2 linked regions of the Accumulibacter sp. genome follow. The protein of the gene in region 1 binds, or shares a complex with, the protein of each later gene. Links are inferred from orthologs where the notes say so. Each region holds a gene or a part of one and is shown on either strand. Other genes may lie near its edges. The genes, in order: V5B60_RS09500 and smc.

Region 1 (3,303 bases):
CGACGGCCACCCAGCGGCCAGCCGCCATTCGCGGCAGCGAGGTGAAGACGCTCGGGCGGTGCTGCGGGTCGTTGCGCGAAACGATCTCGCCTTCCGGCTTGTGATACAGGAGCACCCGCGGCAGGCGGTCGGCAGAACGCAGTCGCACCAGCTTGCCGTTGATCTTGACGCGGTCGTCCGGGCTGACCGACTGCCCGATCTGCGCTGCTTCGCCATTGACCGTGACGCGACCGGCAGCGATCAGTTCCTCCATCTCGCGCCGCGATCCAAGGCCGCTGTTGGCGAGCAGCTTGTGCAGGCGCTCGGGCTTGTCGGCAGCCTCGGAGCTGGGACGGCGGGGCGGCGCGTCGGTCGAGCGCGCGCTTCGCGCCGGCGGACGGCTGCCGGCAGCCGCCACGACCGGTGCATCCGGGCTCGCCACGGGCCGCTGCCGCACTGCAGCCACGCCGTGGGATGAGCGCGATGGGCGAGCGGAATCAGCCGGCGGACGGCGCTTGTGGTTGGGCATCGGAGAGGTCCAGAGTCGGGTTGATGTGTTCGAGCGTCGGCAACTCGGCGAGGCTGCGCAGACCGAGGTCGTCAAGGAACTTCTTCGTCGTCGCCAGCAGCGCCGGCCGCCCCGGGGTGTCGCGATGGCCGATGACGTCGACCCAGCCACGTTCCTCGAGGACCCGGACCACCTGCGTGGCGACCGTGACGCCGCGGATGTCCTCGATGTCGCCACGGGTCACCGGCTGCCGGTAGGCAATGATCGCCAGCGTTTCGAGGACGGCACGCGAGTAGCGCGGCGGCTTGTCGGGGTGAAGACGTTCGAGATAGGGCATGTACTCGGCGCGCGTGCGGAAACGCCAGCCACTCGCCACGGGCAGCAACTCGAGCGGGCGCCCCTGCCACTCGCTGCGCAGCTCTTCGAGCAGCGGCCGCAGCACGTCGGCGGTGATTTCATCATTGAAGACCTTGCGCAATTCGGGCAGAGAGAGCGGCTCCCTGGCACTCAGCAGCACCGCTTCGAGCACCCGCTTGAGTTCATCCGGGGCGGCCGGCAGCTCGGCACTGGCGGAATTAGCGGACGGCACCGTGTTCATCGACCAACCTCAGGTAGATCGGCGCAAAGGCCTCGGCCTGCGTCATCTCGAGGAGGCGTTCACGCGCCAGTTCGAGCAGGGCGAGAAAATGGACGACCACCACCGGCGCGCCAAGACTCGCGTCGAAAAGGTCGACGAAATCGACAAACCCTCCGGCGGCCCGCAGGCGGCGCAGGATGACGCCCATGTGCTCACGCACCGACAGTTCCTCGCGCTGCACGAGGTGGTGTGTGTGCAGTCTCGCCTGTTGCAGGATGCCGCGCCAGGCGTTCTGCAGGTCCGCCACGCTGACCTCCGGCAGACGCCGCAACAGGGTCTTCTCGACCCAGACCTCGACCCAGTCGAAATCGCGCTCGGCCTGCGGCAGCTCGTTGATGGCATGCGCGGCGCGCTTCATCTGCTCGTACTCGATCAGGCGCCGCACCAGTTCGGCGCGCGGATCCTCGACCTCCTCGCCCGCTGGCGCCTTTGGCCGCGGCAGCAGCATGCGTGACTTGATCTCGATCAGCATCGCCGCCATGACCAGATAGTCGGCGGCCAGTTCGAGATTTCGTGAGCGCATCGCCTCGACGTAGAGCAGGTACTGGTCGGTCAAGGGCGCCATCGGGATGTCGAGGACGTTCACGTTGGCCTTGCGGATCAGGTACAGCAGAAGGTCGAGCGGCCCCTCGAAGGCGTCGAGCATGACCGCCATCGCATCCGGCGGGATGTAGAGGTCGCGCGGCAACTCCGCCAGCGGCTCGCCGTAGATCCTTGCCAGTGGTCCGGCCGCATCCTCCGCCAGAGCAGACCCTTCCTCGAGGACGGCAGCAACGTCGCCCATCGCTGCGCCGGCACCGTTGGCACCGCTCAAGCGTAATCCAGTCCGATCGCCTGGCGGACCTCGCGCATCGTCTCGCGGGCCAGATGCCGCGCGCGACCGCTGCCGTCGGCAATGATGTCGTCGACCAGGCGCGGATCGTCGAGGTAGGGTTGCGCCCGCTCGCGCATCGGTTCCTGCTCGCGCAGGATCCCGTCGATCACCGGCTGCTTGCACTCGAGGCAACCAATGCCGGCGCTGCGACAGCCCTGCTGCACCCAGGCACGGCAGTCCTCATCCGAATACACCTGATGCAACTGCCAGACCGGGCAGTTGCCCGGTTCGCCGGGATCGCTGCGCCGGACACGGGCGGGATCGGTCGGCATGCGGCGCAGCTTGTTCGTCACCGACGCCGCATCCTCGCGCAGCGTGATGGTGTTGCCGTAGGACTTGGACATCTTCTGGCCGTCCAGGCCGGGCATGCGGGCGGCCGCCGTCAGCAGGGCGCCGGGCTCGACGAGTATCATCTTGCCAGTCCCTTCGAGATGGCCGCACAGCCGCTCGCGATCGGCATGCGAGAGATCATGCACCTCGTCGAGCAGGCGCTGCGCCGCTTCGATCGCCGCCTGCTCGCCGCGCTCCTGATAGTGCGTGCGCAACTCCTCGTAGCGGCGCGCGCGTTTCGCGCCGAGCCGACGCAGCGCCTCGCTCACCTGCTCCGCGAAACCGGGCTCGCGACCGTACAGGTGGTTGAACCGGCGCGCGATCTCGCGCGAGAACTCGATGTGCGGCACCTGGTCCTCACCCACCGGCACCTTGCCGGCACGGTAGATGAGGATGTCTGCGGCCTGCAGAAGCGGGTAGCCGAGAAAGCCGTAGGTCGAGAGATCCTTGTGCTCGAGCTTTTCCTGCTGGTCCTTGTAGGTCGGCACGCGCTCGAGCCAGCCCAGCGGCGTCATCATCGACAGCAGCAGATGCAGTTCGGCGTGCTCGGGTACCTTCGACTGCACGAAGAGGGTCGCCCGCCGCGGGTCGACGCCTGCCGCCAGCCAGTCGATGACCATGTCGCGGGCGGCGCCGACGATGCCGTGCGGATCATCATACTGGGTCGTCAGGGCGTGCCAGTCAGCGACGAAGAAGAGGCAGGGATACTCGTACTGCAGCCGGACCCAGTTCTTCAACACGCCGTGATAATGACCGAGGTGCAGGCTGCCTGTCGGGCGCATCCCGGAGAGGACTCTTTCTGCGTACATTCTGTCTGCGATCGCTCAGGAAGGGAGTTGGAAAAGCAAGCCGACAAGCCCGCCGACGAGCTGCATCACCGGCGTCAGCAGCGAGCCGAGGATGCCGGTGAACAGCAGCAACAAGAGGATCGGGAAACCGAAGCGCTCGATCTGGGCAAAGCGCCAAGCCGCCGCC
Region 2 (4,381 bases), 1.8 Mb from region 1 along the record:
CCGCGCGAGAACGACCCGTTGCGCATCGCGGATCCGGTAGGCGGCAACCGTCTCCGCGAGTTCGATTGCGGCGATGTAGTCGATCGCCGGCGACAACAGGCACAGCGGCGCCGCGGCGATGCGCGCGCGCCGCTCGCCGGCCGGCGCGACATCGTCGCCGCCGCCTTCCGGCCAGCCGTCGTCGCTGCCCGCGACCGCCTCCGCCGCGTCATCCGACTGGCGCAGCAGCGGTTCGACGCGCTCCTGCGGCGCGCGGCTGCTGCGGCCGGGAGCCGTCGCCGGTGAATCGCCGGCGTCGCCGCCGGACGAGCCCACGTGCGTGTGGGCCGTGCTGCCGGCGCTGCCCGTTTCATCGAGCAGGACGTCTGCCTGACGCGCGCCCAGCAACTGCTCCGCCACTTTGCGATGCTTGTGTTCCTGCCACTTGTTGTAGGCCAGGACACCCACCACGGCGACGCCACCCAGGCCGATCAAACCCATCTGCAAGTCCGTCATGTCGATTCCTAAACGAGTTGCTCGCGCATTCGCAGCGCTTCTTCCATGTCGACTTCAACGATACGCGAAACGCCGGACTCCTGCATGGTGACGCCGACGAGCTGCTGCGCCATCTCCATCGTGATCTTGTTGTGACTGATGAACAGAAACTGCGTGTGGGCCGACATCCGTCGCACCATGTCGCAAAACCGTTCGGTGTTGGTATCGTCAAGCGGCGCATCGACCTCGTCGAGCAGGCAGAACGGCGCCGGATTGAGTCGAAACATCGAGAATACCAGCGCAATCGCCGTCAGCGCCTTTTCGCCGCCGGAAAGCAGCTGGATCGTCGAGTTCTTCTTGCCTGGCGGCTGCGCCATCACCTGCAGGCCGGCATCGAGGATCTCGTCGCCTGTCATGATCAGTCGCGCCTCGCCGCCGCCGAAGAGGGTCGGAAAGAGTTCGCCGAAACTGCTGTTGACAGCGTCGTAGGTGGTCTGCAGCAGATCCCGCGTCTCGCGGTCGATGCGGCGGATCGCGCTCTCGAGCGTCTCCATCGCCTGCGTCAGGTCCTCCGACTGGGCATCGAGATAGCCCTTGCGCTCACGCGCCGCCTGCAACTCGTCGAGCGCCGCCAGGTTGACCGCGCCGAGCGCCTCGATCGAGCGCTGCAGGGCGCCGATCGCGTTCTGCAGACTGCCGGCGCGCGCACCCGCCAGCTCGCCACGCAGCGCCGCCTCGTCCGCCTGGGCCTCGCTGAGCTGCGTCGCGAACTGTTCGCAGGCGAGACCGGCCGCCTGTTCCTTGAGCTTCAGGTCACCGATCCGGTCGCGCAGCGGGTCGAGGCTCTGCTCGACCCTGAGGCGCTGCTCGTCGAGCGCGCGCAGACCGCCGGCGGCCGCTTCGAGCGCATCGCGCGCCGCCGCCAGGGCATGCTCGCGCGCCACACGATGCTCGAGCGCCGCCTGCAGCCGCGGCTCGAGATCCTCGGCCTGCAGGGCGCTGGCGGTCTCTTCGCAGCGCGTCAGCTCGTCGCCGATGCGCTCGAGCTGCTGCCACGCCAGTTCGCGGCTGGCGGCGATCTCCTGCAACCTGCCCTGAGCCTCGCGCTGCGCGAACTCGGCCTCGCGCCACTCGCGCTCGGCGCCGTTGACCCGCTCACGCTCCTCGCGCAGCGCACGCTCGGCCTGTTCGAGCTGATGCCGGGCAAGCACCATCGCCTCGCGCCGTTCCTCGACCCGCTCGCGCTGCGCCTCGATCGCGTCCTCGGCGAGCAACAGGCGCTCGCGCTCGTCCTCTTCCTCGACGGCCATCTCGCTCAGGCTGTCGTCGATCTGCGCCTGCCGCTCGCGCAAGCGCTCCTGCGCCTGCGCCAGCTTCAGCGCCTCGACCTGGATCGCGTGCGCCCGGTCCTGCAGCACGCCGAGTTCGTTGCGTGCATCGTGCAACGCCTGCTGCGCTTCGGCGAGCGCCTGCTCGACGGCCGCCAGCGCGGCCTGCGCGCGCCCGACGTGCCCCTCGTGCTCGGCGATGATGCCCGCCAGCTGGTCGATTTCGCGCTGCCGCTCGAGCAGCCCGTGGGCCACGCTGTCAGCGGCGAACAGGGTCACGCTCTGCCTGCGGACGATGTCGCCGCCGGGCGTCACGCAACACGCACTCGCCGACAGCCGGGCACGGGCGGCCAGGGCGCTCGCCAGATCGGCTGCCGTCAGCACCTCGCCAAGCCAGTCGCCGAGGATCGACGCCAGCGCCGCGTCGGCGCAGCGGATGCGGGCCAGCAGCCGGTCGGGGGCCAGCTCTGCCGGTGGCGTCGCCGCCGGCAGAGGCAGCATGAAGGTCTGCCTGCCGCCCGGCCGATCCCTGCTCCACGCCGGGTCGGCGCGCTCGGCAGGCAGCGCCGAGAGCCGCTCGCGCAACACCGCCTCGACGGCGTCCTCCCAGCCGGGCTCGACCTGCAGCGACCGCCACAGCGGCTGGCCGTGCTGCAGACCGTGCCGGCGCAGCCATTCATCCAGCTTGCCATTCGTCTGCAGGCGCTGTTGCAGCTGTTGCAGCGCGCTGCGGCGGGCATTCGCCTCGGCGCGCTCCTTCTGCGCCTGCTGCACTTCGCCAAGCACCTGCCGCCGCTGCTGCTCGAGGCGCGGCTGCTCCTGCTGCCGTTGCTGCACGACGCCCTGTGCCTCGCCGATGCGCAGACGCAAGGCGGCCAGCTCGTCCTGCTTGTCGGCAACCGCTGCGGCGTCCGGCAGCGGCATCGCCTGCCGCTCCAGCGCCAGGCGCTCACGCCGGCCGGCGATGATCTGCAGCGAGCGCTGCGCGTGCCCGCGGTTGGCCTCCTCGACGTGCAGGTGCTGCTCCACCTGCGCCAGCGCCGCGCGTTGCTGGTTGAGCTCGTCGAGCGCAGCGGCCTGCCGGTCCTCGGCCAGCGGCAGGCTTTCGTGGCACGCCGCGAGGCGCTGCCGCCCCTGCTCGACACGTTCGTCGGCGACGACCAGAAGCTGCTGCCAGCGTTCGCCTTCGCCCGCCAGCTTAGCCGCCTGCCCCTGCCAGTGCGTCCGGTCATCGGCGAGCTGGGCGAGACGCGTCTCGTACTCGCGCCGCGACTCACGTCGGTGACGGATCTCGGTCTCCAGACGCGCCACCTCGGCGTTGGCGGCAAACAGCCCGGCCTGCGTCGAATGAACGCCATCGCTGGCGCTGAAGTGCGCCTCGCGCGCCTCCTCGAGACGCGCCTCCAGTTCGCGCAGCGAGCCGTTCTGCGCCTCAAGATCGAGCACCGCCCGCGCCACCTCGCTCGCCAGCCGCTCACATTCGAGCTGCGCCTCGTTGCGCCGCAACAGCCACAGCAGTTGCTGCTTGCGCGTCAGTTCGTCGTTGTACGCACGATACTGGCGGGCGACACCGGCCTGCGCTTCGAGCCGCTCCATCTGGTTGCCCAGTTCGACACGGATGTCCTCGACGCGCGCCAGGTTTTCGCGCGTGTCGGCGAGCCGGTGCTCGGTCTCCTTGCGCCGTTCCTTGTAGCGCGTGACGCCCGCCGCTTCTTCCAGGAACACCCGCAGCTCGTCGGGCTTCGCCTCGATGATGCGCGAGATCGTTCCCTGGCCGATGATCGCGTAGGCGCGCGGGCCGAGACCGGTACCGAGGAACAGGTCGGTGACGTCCTTGCGCCGCACGTGCAGGTTGTTGATGTAGTACTCGGACTGGCCGCTGCGCGTCAGCAGGCGCTTGACCGAGAGTTCGGCATACTGCGACCACTGGCCGGCGAGGCGCCCGAGCGAATTGTCGAAGACCAGCTCAACCGCTGCGCGCGACACCGGCTTGCGCGTGCTCGAGCCGTTGAAGATCACGTCCTGCATCGATTCGCCCCGCAGCTCGGAGGCCTTCGACTCGCCGAGCACCCAGCGCACCGAATCGATCACGTTCGACTTGCCGCAGCCGTTCGGTCCGACGACGCCGACCAGCTGCCCGGGCAGCGCCAGCGTCGTCGGATCGACGAAGGACTTGAAGCCGGCAAGTTTCAGTCTGGTGAGGCGCATGAACTGGCACGTGGCGACGACGGACACGCGAAAAGAGGTGGCCAGGGGTTGGCTGTTGCGCTGGAATCCGCCGGCACGCCGCCTGTGGACCAGGCACAACCGATCGGCGAAACGCCATGATGGGTGTCTATGATAGCATCCGGACCGCCCGATTCACCCGATCACCGCGAGCAGCCACACGAACCATGAACGAACAGCCAGCACCTGCGCTTGCCACCTTCCCCAATCCGGCGCCGGAGCGGGATTACCACATCCACATGGAGATCCCCGAATTCACCTGTCTGTGCCCGAAAACCGGACAGCCCGACTTCGCCACGCTGCTCCTCGACTACATCCCGGACCGCAGCTGTCTCGAGCTGAAGAGCCTGAAG

What was found.
Region 2: the proteins of V5B60_RS09500 (region 1) and smc are in contact, whole or in part, in a crystal structure (PDB 3ZGX), measured with the Bacillus subtilis proteins. The link is inferred for Accumulibacter sp. from one-to-one orthologs.

What each region holds. Positions count from the first base shown.
Region 1 is NZ_JAZKUG010000001.1:2,185,495-2,188,797, reverse strand. The notes cover bases 1-3,000. They hold V5B60_RS09500 (segregation and condensation protein A), read right to left. Parts: upstream 1,939-3,000; coding sequence 1,063-1,938; downstream 1-1,062. Other genes in these bases: V5B60_RS09495 (tryptophan--tRNA ligase), read right to left, coding at 1,935-3,000; scpB (SMC-Scp complex subunit ScpB), read right to left, coding at 477-1,085; V5B60_RS09510 (pseudouridine synthase), read right to left, coding at 1-421. In the rest of the region: more of V5B60_RS09495, read right to left, coding at 3,001-3,137; V5B60_RS09490 (site-2 protease family protein), read right to left, coding at 3,153-3,303. UniProt on the Bacillus subtilis protein: Participates in chromosomal partition during cell division. May act via the formation of a condensin-like complex containing Smc and ScpB that pull DNA away from mid-cell into both cell halves.
Region 2 is NZ_JAZKUG010000001.1:347,619-351,999, forward strand. The notes cover bases 304-4,381. They hold smc (chromosome segregation protein SMC), read right to left. Parts: upstream 4,011-4,381; coding sequence 504-4,010; downstream 304-503. Other genes in these bases: V5B60_RS01595 (cell division protein ZipA C-terminal FtsZ-binding domain-containing protein), read right to left, coding at 304-495; queF (preQ(1) synthase), read left to right, coding at 4,196-4,381. Also shown: more of V5B60_RS01595, read right to left, coding at 1-303. UniProt on the Bacillus subtilis protein: Required for chromosome condensation and partitioning.